Regions from separate parts of the Streptomyces sp. NPDC001822 genome, predicted to be linked through region 2. Evidence: riboswitches for the same ligand, from Rfam matches in the RefSeq annotation. Region 2 holds a riboswitch; each other region holds the start of a gene.
The links. Region 2 has a riboswitch for thiamine pyrophosphate ahead of thiO (glycine oxidase ThiO). Riboswitches for the same ligand answer to the same signal wherever they lie in the genome.
Positions count from the first base shown of each region.

Region 1 (5,360 bases), on a different contig from region 2:
GTCGTGTCGACGGCGACGCTTATGCCCAGCAGGACCGCGAGCGCGATGATGTTGAACAGCGTGTACATCCAGTACTCCTTGCGGCGCGCTCGTCCGCTGAAGCCCGCGTAGTTCTTGAGTACAGCCAGGTACCAGCTCATGGTGCATTCCCTCCCCTGGCGCCCCCCGTTCGGGACGCACACTTTTTCGGCCAAGCACAGCGGAAGGTAAGGCACAGATAAGGACACGGTCAAGCACAGGCGTACTTCCGCCGAAACGTACATCCACCTGCCGCATTACCGTGTCCTTATCGACTCCGAACACCTGGTGAAACAGCGCCAGTTGGTGCTCAAGCGAAACAAATAGGCCACAGGGACCGCTTTCGCCATCTATCCGCTCAAGGCGAGACGCGGCTCGGCGGCGCCGCCGAGGGACCGGAACGGCCCAGGACGACACCGCCGAATCACCACAGAACCCACCCGCCAGGAAGCCCGCCGGGCGGGACCCGGCTCAGTCCGCGAGGGGCAGGTAGACCCTGTTGCCGGCGGCGGCGAACTCCCTGGACTTCTCCGCCATCCCCGCCTCGATCTCGGCCTGCTGGTCCCCGTGCTCACGCCGGATGTCGTGCGAGATCTTCATCGAGCAGAACTTGGGACCGCACATCGAGCAGAAGTGGGCGGTCTTCGCCGGCTCGGCCGGCAGCGTCTCGTCGTGGAACTCCCGTGCCGTGTCGGGGTCGAGAGCGAGGTTGAACTGGTCCTCCCAGCGGAACTCGAACCGGGCGTCCGACAGTGCGTCGTCCCACTCCTGGGCCCCGGGATGCCCCTTGGCCAGGTCCGCCGCGTGCGCCGCGATCTTGTAGGTGATGACGCCGGTCTTCACGTCGTCCCGGTTCGGCAGCCCCAGGTGCTCCTTGGGCGTGACGTAACAGAGCATCGCCGTCCCCCACCACGCGATCATCGCGGCACCGATGCCCGAGGTGATGTGGTCGTACGCCGGCGCGACGTCGGTGGTCAGGGGGCCCAGCGTGTAGAAGGGGGCCTCCTCGCAGATCTCCTGCTGGAGGTCGATGTTCTCCTTGATCTTGTGCATCGGGACGTGCCCCGGGCCCTCGATCATGGTCTGCACGCCGAACCGCTTGGCGACGGTGTTGAGTTCGCCCAGCGTCCGGAGTTCGGCGAACTGCGCCTCGTCGTTGGCGTCCGCGATGGAACCGGGGCGCAGGCCGTCACCGAGCGAGTACGTCACGTCGTACGCCGCGAGGATCTCGCAGAGGTCCTCGAAGTGCTCGTAGAGGAACGACTCCTTGTGGTGCGCCAGACACCAGGCAGCCATGATCGAACCGCCGCGGGAGACGATGCCGGTCTTGCGGCGGGCCGTCAGGGGGACGTACGGCAGCCGGACACCGGCGTGCACCGTCATGTAGTCGACGCCCTGTTCGGCCTGCTCGATGACCGTGTCCTTGTAGATCTCCCAGGTCAGCTCCTCGGCCCGGCCGTCCACCTTCTCCAGGGCCTGGTAGAGCGGCACGGTGCCGATCGGGACCGGACTGTTGCGCAGCACCCACTCGCGGGTCGTGTGGATGTTCCGCCCGGTGGAGAGGTCCATGACCGTGTCGGCCCCCCACTTCGTGGCCCAGGTCATCTTGTCCACCTCCTCCTCGATGGAGGAGGTGACCGCGGAGTTGCCGATGTTGGCGTTGACCTTCACGAGGAACCGCTTGCCGATGATCATCGGCTCGATCTCCGGATGGTTGACGTTGGCCGGAAGCACGGCCCGGCCCGCCGCGATCTCGTCCCGTACGACCTCGGGGGCGACGTTCTCGCGGATCGCGACGTACTCCATCTCCGGAGTGATCTCGCCCCGGCGCGCATAGGCGAGCTGGGTCACCGGGCTGCCGTCGCGGCTCCGCCGGGGCTGTCGCGGCCGGCCGGGGAAGACGGCGTCGAGATTCCGCAGGCCGCCGCGTGGCGACGTGTGCTTCAGCCCGTCGTCCTCGGGGCGCGCGGGGCGTCCCGCGTACTCCTCGGTGTCGCCGCGCGCGATGATCCAGTTCTCCCGGAGAGGGGAGAGCCCGCGCCGGACGTCGGTCTCGGTGGTGGGGTCGGTGTACGGCCCGGACGTGTCGTAGAGCGTCACGTCCTTGCCGTTGGTGAGGTGCACCTGACGGACCGGCACCCGGAGATCCGGGCGCGAGCCCTGGACGTATCCCTTGTGCCAGCCGATGGACTTCCCGGCCTCGGTGCTCTCGGTGCTCTCGGTGCTCTCGGTGCTCTCCGCGTATCGCGCTTGCTGCGCGTTCCGCTCCGAGGCAGGCGTGCGTGCGTCCGCTGTGGTCATCAGACCTACTCCCTACGCCGGCATTACCCGGTAACAGGTTCGGCGGTCGGCGCAGCTGTCCCGTACGGATATACGGAGGTCAGCGCCCTCTCAGCCCGGTGCTCCGAGCTCCCGCGTGTGCAAATGTGCCTCCACGCTAGCGGCCCGGCTGGCGTGCTGGCCAGAGGGCCTCCACCGTTCTTGGGATGATCGGCGTGTGACGTCCCCCGGAAGCGCTCCCGAACCGCACGGCCCCGCGTCAGGCAGCACGCAGAGTCATGCCCACGCCCACACGCACAGCCACGGCCCCGCCGCACCCGTCTCGAAGCACCTGCGCAAGGTCATCGCGGCCGTCGTGATCCCCTTCGCCACGGCCGTCCTGGTCGGCCTCGTCGCGTTCTGGCCGGGCGGGGCGCCCGCCCACGAACGCACGGGTGTCGGTTTCGACCGGCAGACCCAGGAGGGCAGGGTCGTCGAGGTCGTCAGGGTCGACTGCTCGGACGTCAACGCCGGGCAGGTCCCCCCGACCGGAGACACCTCCACGCTCTCGGGCAGGGAGGCCGTCAACGAGCAGTCGGGGCAGTGCAAGAAGGCGACCGTCGAAGTGACGACCGGCGAGGACGCGGGCCGCAGGTTCGTCGAGATCATCCAGCCCGACGCCACCCGGCAACTGGAGGAAGGGCAGGGCGTGATCGTGGCCTACGCCCCGGACGCGCCCCGCGATCTGCAGTACTCGGTGACGGACGTGGACCGCACGGTCCCCATGGCCCTGCTGGCGGGGATCTTCGCCCTCGCGGTGGTCGTGGTGGGGAGGATGCGCGGGCTGATGGCGCTGATCGCGCTCGCGGTTTCCTTCGCCGTGCTGACGCTGTTCATCCTGCCGGCGATCCTGCAGGGCTCGAATCCGCTCGTCGTCGCGGTGATCGGGGCCAGCGCCATCATGCTGATCGCCCTCTACACCTGCCACGGGCTGACGGCGCGTACGTCGGTGGCCGTCATCGGCACCCTCATCTCGCTGGTGCTGATCGGTCTGCTGGGCTCGCTCTTCATCGGCTGGGCGCACCTGTCGGGCAACACGGACGACAACACCGGCCTCATTCACGGTCTGTACCCGGAGATCGACATGAGCGGCCTCCTCCTGGCCGGTGTGATCATCGGTTCGCTGGGTGTACTCGACGACGTGACCGTCACGCAGACGTCCGCGGTGTGGGAACTGCACCAGGCGGACCCCACGATGGGCGTACGGCGGCTCTACCGCGCCGGCATCCGGATCGGGCGCGACCACATCGCCTCGGTCGTCAACACCCTCGTACTCGCCTACGCGGGCGCGGCCCTTCCCCTGCTCCTGCTCTTCTCGATCGCCCAGAGCAGTGTGGGCACCGTCGCCAACAGCGAACTCGTCGCGGAGGAGATCGTCCGGACACTGGTCGGCTCGATCGGGCTGGTCGCCTCGGTGCCGGTGACGACGGTGCTCGCGGCCCTGGTGGTCTCCGCGGACCGCACGGGGCTCGGCGCGGAAGCCGGAGTTCCGGCCCCCGCGCGGACCGGGAGGGGACGACGCCGCAAGGCGTGATCCGGGGGCGCCGGACACGTGGCCCCCGGGCGGCCGGTGTTCGATGACCGGCCGGGTTTTCCGGCTCAGCCGGCGTTCTGTTCCTTCGCCAGGATGCGCCCGAGTGCCTCTTCCAGATTGCCGTCGAAGTCACTCAGCGTGTGCTCCTGTCCCAAAGGCACCAGCTTGTCCGTCCGGTCGAGAAAGGCCACAAGGGGTGCGGTACCGGCCCGGAACAGCGCGCGGTCGGCGCCGACCTGCAGCCGGATGTGGACGTCCGAGAGCCCTTCGGGCTCGGTCGGGCCGATGTGCACATCGCCGTCACCGCTGGGGCTGTTGAGCCCGTCGAGCAGCAGCTCACGGCCGAACGCCCAGGTGACGGGGGCGTCACCGGGCAGGTGGAAGGTCATCCGGATCGCGTACGGATCGCTGACCTCGTATCGAAGCTCCACCGGAATACGGAAGGAAAGCTCCTCGGAGACGAGGAAGCTCATCATGACCTCTGCCTGAACCGACTCGCGCATCGTTCAACCCCGCAGTAGATGAATCTGGCCAGGAATGATCCCCCATGGCCCTATTGACGCCATCGTGGTGCACGCGCTAGCAGATCACAAGGAGTGATTTTTCAGATACTGATAGAGAACACGAACGAGCGCAAGAGCGCGGTCACTTCGCAGCGTAGTTGTTCGATTGCGGCGAGCAACCGTTCTTCTTGCTGCAGGGGGAGAGATACAGCCATGGCCGCCACGGCGGAGCCGACGGTGATCGGGATGGCGGCGCACACCGTTCCGATGGCGTACTCCTGGCGTTCGACGACCGGTTCCGAATGTTTCATCGCCCTGAGCCGGGCCAGGAGTGTCTGACGGTCCCTCACGGAGTAACGCGTCAGCGGCCTGACGGGATAGCGGTCGAGATGGTCCTCCCGCGCACGCTCGTCGAGCTGGCCGAGCAGACACTGTCCGATCGCGTGGGCGTGGCCGGCCTCACGGAACGCCACCCACTCCCGCACCGCGGGAGCGGCGGGCGAGTCGGCGACCGCGATCATCTCGATCTCGCCCTCCCGGTACAGGCCGCAGTACACGGGTGCGCCGACGACCTCCGCCCAGTGCGCGAGGGAGTCGACGATCACCCCGGGACGCGGGGTGGCGGGGCCACCGCCCAGCCGCTCGGCGGCCGCGCCGAAGAGGAAGACGCCGTTCTCCCGGCGGAGGTATCCCTCATGGGTCAGGGTGCGCAGCAGGTGATAGGCCGTGGGGAGGGGAAGACCGGCCTCCCGGGCGAGCTGCTTGGCCGGCGCCCCGTCCCGATGGGTGCCCACGGCCTCCATAAGTCGCAACGCCCGCTGGACCGAACCGATCAATGTCGGTACAGCGGTGCTCGATGCCGTGGTCACAGGTCGCCCCCAGGCATGGTGACGGGCTGTCAGCCCTCCCGTGGGGGCCGCCCCCACGGGCCCGCCGCGAGACTGGGGTCCTGAGACCGGACGGTCGCACAAACCACTGGGCAGGAT
Region 1 covers NZ_JBIATW010000006.1:208,071-213,430, reverse strand. The annotation lists gene ACFYY2_RS16525 (DUF805 domain-containing protein) at 1-140, opposite strand, end outside; gene thiC (phosphomethylpyrimidine synthase ThiC) at 490-2,319, opposite strand; TPP riboswitch at 2,312-2,444, opposite strand; gene ACFYY2_RS16515 (YibE/F family protein) at 2,516-3,871, shown strand; gene ACFYY2_RS16510 (SsgA family sporulation/cell division regulator) at 3,937-4,374, opposite strand; gene ACFYY2_RS16505 (IclR family transcriptional regulator) at 4,476-5,243, opposite strand.
Region 1: another riboswitch for thiamine pyrophosphate. It lies ahead of thiC (phosphomethylpyrimidine synthase ThiC); the one in region 2 lies ahead of thiO (glycine oxidase ThiO).

Region 2 (5,360 bases):
AGGGCCGGGCGCTCCCCCAACCAGAGTGAGCGAATTGACCGGAATGAGGTGGCTGTTGTCCACCACTCGGACACCGCCGCCGGAGACCTCCCGCACGGACCGGGAACCGGCGTACGGAGCCGCGGGGAGCGCGGCGGCCGCTCAGAGGGCGCGCGCCCGGACGCGCCGGGCCAGGGCCTCGGCGGCCGCGGCGGGGTCCTCGGCCTCGGTGATCGCGCGTACGACGACGACACGGCGTGCGCCGGCGTCCAGGACCTCGTCGAGGTTGCCCGCGTCGATCCCGCCGATGGCGAACCACGGCCGGTCCGTGCCGAGCGAGGCGGCGTGACGCACCAGGCCGAGACCCGGGGCGTGGCGGCCGGGCTTGGTGGGGGTGGGCCAGCACGGTCCGGTGCAGAAGTAGTCGACGCCGGCCTCGGCGACGGCGGCGTCGACCTCGGACTCGGCGTGGGTGGAGCGGCCGATCAGGACGTCGTCGCCGATCACGGCGCGGGCCGCGGGCACCGGGAGGTCGCCCTGCCCGAGGTGCAGCACGTCGGTGCCGATGGCGTGGGCGACGTCGGCGCGGTCGTTCACCGCGAGGAGCGCGCCGTGGCGTGCGCAGGCGTCGGCGAACACCGCGAGGTGCTCCAGCTCCTCGGCCGCCTCCATGCCCTTGTCGCGCAGCTGGACGACGTCCACGCCGCCCGCGAGCACGGCGTCGAGGAACTCGGGCAGGTCACCCTGCCGCTTGCGGGCGTCCGTGCACAGGTAGAGCCGGGCGTCGGAGAGCCTGTCGCGGAGCGTGGGCATGATGAGTTCCCCCCGGGTGGTGCGTCGATGGATCGCTGGTGAGCCGGTGGATGACCGCCGCGCCGGAAGGCCGGGAGCGGCGGGGTGCGGGCCGTGTGTGCCAGGGCCCGCACCCCACTCACGGCATTCCGGTCAGACGGCGAGCGCCTGGGCCCGGCGCTTCACCTCCGTACCGCGATTCTCGCTCAGGGCCTGCGCGGGTGTTCCGGGCAGGGTCGGGTCGGGGGTGAAGAGCCAGTCCAGCATCTCTTCGTCGGTGTAGCCGTCGTCCCTCAGGAGCGTCAGGGTCCCCGCGAGGCCCTTGACCACCTTGTCGCCGTCGATGAAGGCGGCAGGCACCTGGAGCGTCCGGTTCTCACCACGTCGTACGGCGATGAGCTGGCCCTCCTTGACCAGCTGCCGTACACGCGTCACCTGGACATCGAGCATTTCCGCGATGTCAGGAAGGTGGAGCCAGGCGGGGACGAGAGCATCGATCTTTGCGTCAATCTCGGTCACAAGGACAAGCGTGCCATCCCGGACCGACAGTCGGTACCCGGGCCGACCGTACGGGGCTGTCAGCGCTCCGGGAGGACCGTGGATTTCAGCGGTACGGAGGAGTCGGCCGCGCGGGCCGGATCGATCCGCGCCCCCGCTTCGACCAGCTTGCGGCCCTGGGCCAGGTCGCGCGGCCTGTTGACCGCCAGCACGGCGACCAGGATCCCCTCCTTCAGCCAGCAGACCGTCCAGGAGGGCTCCGCGGGGTCACCGCGCCATAGCAGGGTATCGGCGCGGGCGTGGTGGCCGGCGTACTGCACGAAGCGCCCGAACTGCTCGGACCAGAAGTAGGGCACGGGGTCGTAGGCCGCGCTCTCCCCGCCCGCGAGGGCGGCGGCGACGGTCCGGGGGCCCTGGAGGGCGTTGTCCCAGTGGTGGACCAGCAGGCGTTCGCCGTAGCGGGCGGAGGGGAACGACGCGCAGTCGCCCACCGCGTACACGTCGGGCAAGGAGGTGCGCAGGGAACCGTCGGTGGTGACCGACCCGTCCGGGCCGAGCTCGATGCCCGAGCCTGCGAGCCACGCGGTGGCGGGGCGGGCGCCGATGCCGACGACCACCGCTCCGGCGGGGACCGCCCGCCCGTCCGCGAGGTGCACGGTGCCCGGTTCGACGTGGGCGACCCCGGCCCCCGTGAGGAGCCGGGCTCCGCTCTCGGCGTACCAGGCGGCCATGGGGGCCGCGACCTCGGCGGGCATCGTGCCGGCGAGGGGCCGGTCGGCGGCCTCGACGACGGTGACCTCGCATCCGGCGGCGCGGGCGGCGGTGGTGAACTCGGCACCGATCCAGCCCGCTCCGACGACGACCACGTCGTGCTGCCGCTCGAGCACGGGCCGCAGCCGTGCGGCGTCGTCGAGGGTGCGCAGCAGGTGGACGCCGGGAACGCCCTCGGTGCCGGGCAGCACGACGGGTTCCGCACCGGTGGCGACGACCAGCACGTCGTAGGCGACGGGGCCCTCCGCGGTGTCCAGTTCGTGGGCCCGTGCGCGCAGGCCGGTCACGTCGAGCCCGAGGCGCAGGGTGATGTCCAGCTCCTCGAAATCGACGTCGAAGGCGGAGTCCTCGGCCTTGCCGAGCAGGACCGCCTTGGACAGCGGCGGCCGGTCGTACGGCTGGTGCGGTTCGGCCCCGACGAGGGTGACGGGGCCCGCGTAGCCCTGTTCACGCAGGGCCACGGCCGTCTGCACACCCGCCATTCCGGCGCCCACGACCACGGCCCCGTGCGGCCGGGGTCCTCCTGCCGGGTCCTGCGTCAGATCACTCACACGTCCACCCTAATCACCTGACATGACGTCAGCTCAGGGCCTCCCGGAAGCCTGGCCGGCGACGGGCGCGGGGACGGGTCCGCCGGGCGAACGGGCCACGGGCACCGCTCCCTTACTGCGCGGAGGCGGCGGGGTCTAGGCTGGCCACCGTAAGGCACTCGCGGGAGCCCGGGCGTACCGGGCTGAGAGGGAGGCTGACCGGCCTCCGACCGTACGAACCTGATCCGGGTCATGCCGGCGAAGGGAGGGGCTGGACGCCCATGCGCATCTCCGCAGACAGTTCCGACGTCCTGGTCGTCGGAGGCGGCATCATCGGTCTCGTGACCGCCTGGCGGGCGGCCCAGCGCGGTCTGGACGTCACGCTCGCGGACCCCGAACCTGGTGGCGGAGCCGCCCGGGTCGCGGCCGGGATGCTGGCCGCCGTCACCGAACTGCACTACGGCGAGCAGATGCTGCTCGGCCTCAACCTCGCCTCCGCACAACGGTATCCGGACTTCGTGGCCGAGCTGGAGGAGGCGAGCGGACGGGCGACGGGTTTCCGCGCCTGCGGCACCCTGTCCGTCGCACTGGACGCCGACGACCGGGCCCATCTGCGGGAACTGCACGCGCTCCAGCAGCGCTCGGGCCTGGAGTCCGAGTGGCTCAGCGGCCGCGAGTGCCGGCGGCTCGAACCGATGCTCGCCCCGGGTGTGCGGGGCGGGCTGCGGGTCGACGGCGACCATCAGGTCGACCCGAGGCGTCTCGCGTCCGCCCTGGTCACGGCCTGCGAGCGGGCCGGGGTGCGCTTCCGGCGCGCCTGGGCCGAGCGCCTCCGCGTCACGCACGGCCGCGCCACGGGGGCCGTCCTGCGGGACGGTACGGAGCTGACGGCCGGCCAGGTGGTCCTGGCCGGGGGAAGCCTCAGCGGCCGCCTCGCGGGGATACCCGAGGCGGTCCTGCCGCCCGTCCGCCCGGTCAAGGGACAGGTGGTGCGGCTGACCGTCCCGGCCTCGTACGCCCCCTTCCTCAGCAGGACCGTCCGTGCCGTCGTGCGCGGGAGCCACGTCTATCTCGTCCCGCGCGCCGACGGTGAGCTGGTGGTCGGCGCGACCACCGAGGAACAGGGCTGGGACACCACGGTCACCGCCGGCGGGGTCTACGAACTGCTGCGGGACGCGCACGAGCTGGTGCCCGGCATCACCGAGCTCCCGCTGACGGAGACGCGTGCGGGCCTGCGGCCGGCCACGCCGGACAACGCCCCGCTGCTGGGCCCGACGGCCCTGCCCGGCCTGCTTCTCGCGACCGGGCACCACCGCAACGGGGTGCTGCTGACCCCCGTCACGGGCGAGGTGATGGCCCACGCCCTGACGACCGGCGAGCTGCCCGAGGTGGCCCGCCCCTTCGCACCGTCCCGCTTCGCCCCCGCTCCCCGGCCCCTCTCCCCGAGGGGTGCGGAAGCCTCCACCCGTCCGGAAACCACCCCCGTGCAGCAGGAGCAGTCCGTATGACACAGCCCGTGCCCGCCGGCGTCCCCGTTCCCGTTCCCGAATCCGCGCCCGTATCCGAGTCCGTGTCCGTGTCCGTGAACGGGGAATCCCGTGCCCTGACCGCCGGAACCGCGCTGGACACCCTCGTCGCCGCGCTGACCGCGGCTCCCTCCGGTGTGGCCGCCGCCGTCAACGAGGCCGTCGTGCCGCGCGGTCAGTGGTCCGCCACCGTGCTCGCCGAAGGCGACCGCGTCGAGATCCTGACCGCCGTCCAGGGAGGCTGACCATGTCCGACGACCTCTTCACCCTCGGCTCCGCCTCCTTCACCTCGCGGCTGATCATGGGGACGGGCGGGGCGCCCAGCCTCGACGTGCTGGAGCGCTCACTGACGGCCTCCGGCACCGAGCTCACCACCGTGGCGATGCGCCGGCTCGACCCGACCGTGCGGGGTTCGGTGCTCTCGGTCCTGGAGCGCCTGTCGGTGCGGGTCCTGCCGAACACCGCCGGCTGCTTCACCGCCGGCGAGGCCGTACTGACCGCGCGGCTGGCCCGGGAGGCGCTCGGCACCGACTGGATCAAGCTGGAGGTCGTGGCGGACGAGCGGACCCTGCTGCCCGACCCGGTCGAGCTGCTGGACGCCGCGGAGACCCTGGTCGACGACGGCTTCACGGTCCTGCCCTACACGAACGACGATCCGGTGCTGGCCCGGAAGCTGGAGGACGTGGGGTGCGCGGCGGTCATGCCGCTCGGCTCCCCCATCGGCTCGGGCCTCGGCATCCGCAACCCGCACAACTTCCAGCTGATCGCCGAGCAGGCCGGGGTCCCTGTGATCCTGGACGCCGGGGCCGGGACCGCCTCGGACGCGGCGCTGGCGATGGAGCTGGGGTGCGCCGCTGTGATGCTCGCCTCGGCGGTGACCCGGGCCCAGGAGCCGGAGCTGATGGCGGCGGCGATGCGGCACGCGGTGGAGGGCGGTCGCCTGGCGTACCGGGCGGGACGCATCCCCCGCCGCCATTTCGCCGAGGCCTCGTCGCCCGCGGAGGGCAGGGCGGTGCTGGATCCGGAGCGCCCGGCGTTCTGACCGCGGGCACCGCCGGCGGCGTCCCGGTCACGGCACGTGCATACGCCTGTCACGGCTCGGCACCGGAACGGCCCCGGGGGTCCTCGGGCCCGCCCGTCGTGTCCGTCGCAGCTCGTAGACTCGCCCCGTGGACACGACCCTCCAGGACCCCCTCGTCGGGCAGCTGCTCGACGGCCGGTACCGCATCGACGCGCGTATCGCCGTCGGCGGCATGGCCACGGT
Region 2 covers NZ_JBIATW010000023.1:34,992-40,351, forward strand. The annotation lists gene thiE (thiamine phosphate synthase) at 142-792, opposite strand; gene ACFYY2_RS33285 (Rv2175c family DNA-binding protein) at 925-1,290, opposite strand; gene ACFYY2_RS33290 (NAD(P)/FAD-dependent oxidoreductase) at 1,350-2,522, opposite strand; TPP riboswitch at 2,742-2,854, shown strand; gene thiO (glycine oxidase ThiO) at 2,852-4,078, shown strand; gene thiS (sulfur carrier protein ThiS) at 4,075-4,341, shown strand; gene ACFYY2_RS33305 (thiazole synthase) at 4,344-5,138, shown strand; gene pknB (Stk1 family PASTA domain-containing Ser/Thr kinase) at 5,266-5,360, shown strand, end outside.

Region 3 (5,360 bases), on a different contig from region 2:
AGAAGGAGCTCGACGACACCACCGCGAAGTACGTCGCGCAGGTGGACGAGCTGCTCAAGCACAAGGAAGCCGAGCTGCTCGAAGTCTGATGAACGACTCCTCCTGGGGCGCCCAGCAGGGAGCCGGCTACTGGGGCACGCCCGAGATGGGGGCGGCCCCGGCGGGTCCCGCGAACGATGTGCACGCCGCCCAGCAGACTCGGCCCATGCCCATCGTGCCGGACGTTCCCGACGAAGGTAGAGACGCCGACGACCGGAACAGGGACGCCGCGCGCGTCAGCGGCCCCCTGTTCCGTGACGAGAGCCCGCAGGAGCCCATGTCCACCACGCTGCCCCCACAGCCGCACAAGAAGCGTGCGGGGCGTGATCTGCGTGCCGCCATAGGGGTCGGCGTGGGCCTCGGCGCCCTCGTCGTCGGCTCGCTCTTCATCGTGAAGGCCGTCTTCGTCGGCGTGATCGCGCTGGCGGTGGTGGTCGGGCTGTGGGAGCTCACCTCCCGGCTGAAGGAACGCAAGGGCATCAACGCGCCGCTCGTTCCGCTGGCCGTCGGCGGCGCCGCGATGGTCGTCGCCGGCTATGTGCGGGGGTCCGAGGGCGCCTGGGTCGCCATGGCGCTCACGGCGCTCGCGGTGCTCGTGTGGAGGATGACGGAGCCGCCCGAGGGCTACCTCAAGGACGTCACGGCCGGCGTGTTCGCCGTCTTCTACGTTCCGTTCCTCGCCACGTTCGTCGCGATGATGCTGACGGCGGACGACGGTCCGTGGCGCGTGCTCACCTTCCTCCTGCTCACCGTGGTCAGCGACACCGGTGCGTACGCCGTCGGCTGGCGCTTCGGTACGCACAAGCTGGCGCCGCGCATCAGCCCCGGCAAGACGCGTGAGGGCCTGTTCGGCGCGGTGGCCTTCGCGATGGTCGCCGGCGCGCTGTGCCTGCAGTTCCTGATCGACGACGGGACCTGGTGGCAGGGGCTCCTGATGGGCCTCGCCGTCGCCGCCAGCGCCACGCTCGGGGACCTCGGCGAGTCGATGATCAAGCGGGACCTGGGGATCAAGGACATGGGTACGCTGCTGCCCGGCCACGGCGGCATCATGGACCGGCTCGACTCGCTGCTGCCGAGCGCTCCGGTCGTCTGGCTGCTGCTGGTGCTCTTCGTCGGATCCGGCTGACACGGCAGCAGCCAGCCGTTCCGCACAGGGTCGAACGGGGCCCGCCGTCCACAGGACGGCGGGCCCCGTTTCCGTGCGCGCGGGGTTCACAGCACCCCGAGTTCCCTGTCCGGCCGGCAGTACGGGCAGGCTGTGACCCCGTCCTGGGTGAGTGCGCGCAGAGCCTGCTCCCGGGTCATGGCCTGTGTCCGCTTTCCGGCCATGCCGCAGTCGCCCGTGTGGACGGCGTCCGGCCGGTTCCCGTCGCCCGAGCGCAGCACGGACAGCTTCCATCCGGGCACCGTAGGCGGCAGCACACGCGCCGCCCGGACGGCGGAAGCCTCGCGTTCCTCCAGCTCGGCGATGGTCCGGTCGGTCCGGCCGAGCTGATAGGCCTGCCACTCGCGCACGATGCGGAGGCGGTCCAGACGGGAAAGGTTTTCGGACACGCATTCGATTCTAGGCCCCGGTGTTCCTCCGTGCGCACCTCGTGGCCGCCGTGCGATCGGTCACTGTCCTGCGGTCGGGCCGTGCCGCCATGGCCTGTCAGAGCCCCGCAGGCGCCCGCTGTGCGGCCCCGGGCCCGCCGGCGGCCGCTAGTACCACGGCGTGTCTGCGACACTGGATGAACCATGCCTAAGCCCGGAGAACTCACGTTTGTCGCGCCCCGCGGAGCCAAGCTGCCGCCGCGGCACCTCGCCGACCTCACACCCGACGAGCGCAAGGAAGCAGTCGCCGCGACCGGCGAGAAGGGCTTCCGTGCCAAGCAGCTGTCGCAGCACTACTTCACGCGGTACACGCACGATCCGGCGGAGTGGACCAACATCCCGGCCGGTTCGCGGGACAAGCTCGCCGAGGCGATGTTCCCCGACCTCATGTCGGTGATCCGCCACATCAGCACCGACGACGACACCACCCGCAAGACGCTCTGGAAGCTGCACGACGGGACGCTCGTCGAGTCCGTCCTCATGCGCTACCCGGACCGGGTGACCATGTGTATCTCTTCGCAGGCCGGGTGCGGCATGAACTGCCCGTTCTGCGCGACCGGGCAGGCCGGCCTCGACCGGAACCTGTCGACCGCCGAGATCGTGCACCAGATCGTGGACGGCATGCGCGCGCTGCGCGACGGCGAGGTCCCGGGCGGCCCGGCGCGACTGTCCAACATCGTGTTCATGGGCATGGGCGAGCCGCTGGCCAACTACAAGCGCGTGGTCGGGGCGATCCGGCGGCTGACGGACCCGGAGCCCGACGGCCTCGGGCTCTCGCAGCGCGGGATCACGGTGTCCACGGTCGGCCTGGTCCCCGCCATGCTGCGCTTCGCCGACGAGGGCTTCAAGTGCCGCCTCGCGGTCTCCCTGCACGCCCCGGACGACGAGCTGCGCGACACCCTCGTCCCCGTGAACACCCGCTGGAAGGTGCGCGAGGTCCTGGACGCCGCGTGGGAGTACGCGGAGAAGTCCGGCCGCCGCATCTCCATCGAGTACGCCCTGATCCGAGACATCAACGACCAGGCGTGGCGCGGCGACCGGCTGGGACGGCTGCTCAAGGGCAAGCGGGTCCACGTCAACCTCATCCCGCTGAACCCGACCCCCGGCTCCAAGTGGACCGCCTCGCGGCCCGAGGACGAGAAGGCGTTCGTGGAGGCCATCGCGGCCCACGGCGTACCGGTCACCGTCCGGGACACCCGCGGCCAGGAGATCGACGGGGCCTGCGGACAGCTGGCGGCCACCGAGCGCTGAGGAGGCCTCGGCCGGGTCCGGCGGTGCCGGCCCGGTGCTCCGGTGATCCCGCCAGTGACGCGGGATCCCGCCAGTGCCGGGTGATCCCGCCGGTGTAGCCTGGGCCGGAAGCCAACTTCATATTCCGACAGGGGAGCGCCACAGCGCTGAGAGTGCGGCACCGAGGACAGGTCGGCCGCAGACCCTCTGAACCTCGCCCGGGTCATTCCGGGTAGGAAGTTCGGACCTTACTCAAGCTGTTGCGCCCTGCCCGCTCGCCGAGCGGGTGGGGCCGCGTCTCTTCCTGGTCATCTCCAGGAGGAATCACATGAACACCACCACGAAGTACGCGGCCGCGGCACTCGCCGCCGCGCTCGGCGTGTCCGTGCTCGCGGGCTGCGGAGGCGCGGACGACAAGGGCGACGGCGGGGGAGGCACGGCCTCCAAGACCGTCACCCTCGTCAGCCACGACTCCTTCAACGCCTCGGACGCCGTCCTGAAGGCGTTCACGAAGGAGACCGGCTACACGGTCAAGGTGCTCAAGAGCGGTGACGCCGGAGCGGCGCTCAACCAGGAGATCCTGACCAAGGGGTCCCCGCGCGGCGACGTGTTCTTCGGCGCCGACAACACGCTGCTCTCCCGCGCCCTCGACAACGGTCTGTTCACGCCCTACAAGGCGAAGGGCCTCGAACGTGTCGCGGCCGGCACGCAGCTCGACGCCGGCAAGCACCGGATCACGCCCGTCGACACCGGCGACATCTGCGTCAACTACGACAAGAAGTACTTCGCCGACAAGCAGCTCGACCCGCCGCAGTCCTTCGACGACCTGCTGAAGCCCGCGTACAAGAACCTCCTCGTCACCGAGAACGCCGCCACATCCTCGCCCGGTCTCGGCTTCCTCCTCGGTACCGTCGCCGCCCACGGTGAGGACGGCTACCGGGACTACTGGAAGAAGCTGAAGAGCAACGGCGTCAAGGTCGTCGACGGCTGGGAGCAGGCGTACAACGAGGAGTTCTCCGGCTCCGCGGGCGGCAGGAAGGCCAAGGCCGACCGCCCGCTCGTCGTCTCCTACGCCTCCAGCCCGCCCGTCGAGGTGCTGTACGCCGATCCGCAGCCCACCGAGGCCCCCACCGGTGTGGCCACCGGCACCTGCTTCCGCCAGATCGAGTTCGCCGGCCTGCTGGACGGTGCGAAGAACGAGGCGGGCGGCAAAGCGCTGCTGGACTTCCTCATCAGTAAGCCGTTCCAGGAGGACATGCCGCTGAACATGTTCGTGAACCCGGTGGCGAAGGACGCGAAGCTGCCGGAGCTCTTCACGAAGTTCGGCGCCACCGTCGACGAGCCGGCGACCGTGGCCCCGGAGAAGATCGCCGAGAACCGTGAGCAGTGGGTCCAGTCGTGGTCCTCGCTCGTCGTGAAGTAGCCGCGCCTCCCGCGTGGCGGGGGAACGCGACGCGTTTCGGGCTGATGGCCCTGCCCGTCGCGTTCTTCGCGGTGTTCTTCGCCTACCCGGTCGCCGCGATCGTCGGCCGGGGGCTGAGGACGGACGGGGTCTGGCAGTTCGGCCGGATCGGGGCGGTGCTCGGCCGGTCCGACATCCTGGACGTCCTGTGGTTCACCACCTGGCAGGCCCTCGCCTCGACGGCGCTGACCCTGCTGGTCGCGCTCCCCGGCGCCTACGTCTTCGCCCGCTTCGACTTCCCGGGCAAGCAACTGCTGCGCGCCGTGGTGACGGTGCCGTTCGTGCTGCCGACCGTCGTGGTCGGCACCGCGTTCCTGGCGCTGCTGGGACGCGGAGGGCTCCTCGACGAACTCTGGGGCGTACGGCTCGACACCACGGTGTGGGCGATCCTGCTGGCCCACGTGTTCTTCAACTACGCCGTCGTCGTGCGGACGGTGGGCGGACTCTGGTCCCAGCTCGACCCTCGCCAGGAGGAGGCCGCCCGGGTGCTCGGCGCCGGACGTCTTGCCGCCTGGCGGCGGGTGACCCTGCCCGCGCTGGCGCCCGCCGTGGCCGCCGCCGCACTCATGGTGTTCCTCTTCACCTTCACCTCCTTCGGCGTCGTCCAGATCCTCGGCGGACCGGCGTACTCCACGCTGGAGGTGGAGATATACCGGCAGACCGCGCAACTGCTCGACCTCCCGACGGCCGCCGTGCTCACCCTGGTGCAGTTCGCCGCGGTCGGTGGAATCCTCGCCGTCCACGCCTGGACCGTGCGCCGCAGGGAGACGGCGCTGAAGCTGGTCGACCCCGCGCAGACCTCCCGGCCTCCCCGCGGCGCGGGCCAGCGGGTGCTGCTCGGCGGTGTGCTGCTCAGCGTGCTGCTGATCGTCCTGCTGCCGCTCGGCGTACTCGTGGAACGCTCCCTGGACACCTCCGCTGGTTACGGGTTCGCCTTCTACCGCGCGCTGCAGTCGGCCGACGCCAACGGCTCGACCTTCCTGGTGCCGCCGCTCGACGCCATCGGCAACTCCCTGCGGTACGCGCTGGTCGCGAC
Region 3 covers NZ_JBIATW010000012.1:134,990-140,349, forward strand. The annotation lists gene frr (ribosome recycling factor) at 1-89, shown strand, start outside; gene ACFYY2_RS25810 (phosphatidate cytidylyltransferase) at 89-1,165, shown strand; gene ACFYY2_RS25815 (DUF6233 domain-containing protein) at 1,252-1,593, opposite strand; gene rlmN (23S rRNA (adenine(2503)-C(2))-methyltransferase RlmN) at 1,777-2,883, shown strand; TPP riboswitch at 3,003-3,119, shown strand; gene ACFYY2_RS25825 (thiamine ABC transporter substrate binding subunit) at 3,191-4,285, shown strand; gene ACFYY2_RS25830 (ABC transporter permease) at 4,330-5,360, shown strand, end outside.
Region 3: another riboswitch for thiamine pyrophosphate. It lies ahead of ACFYY2_RS25825 (thiamine ABC transporter substrate binding subunit); the one in region 2 lies ahead of thiO (glycine oxidase ThiO).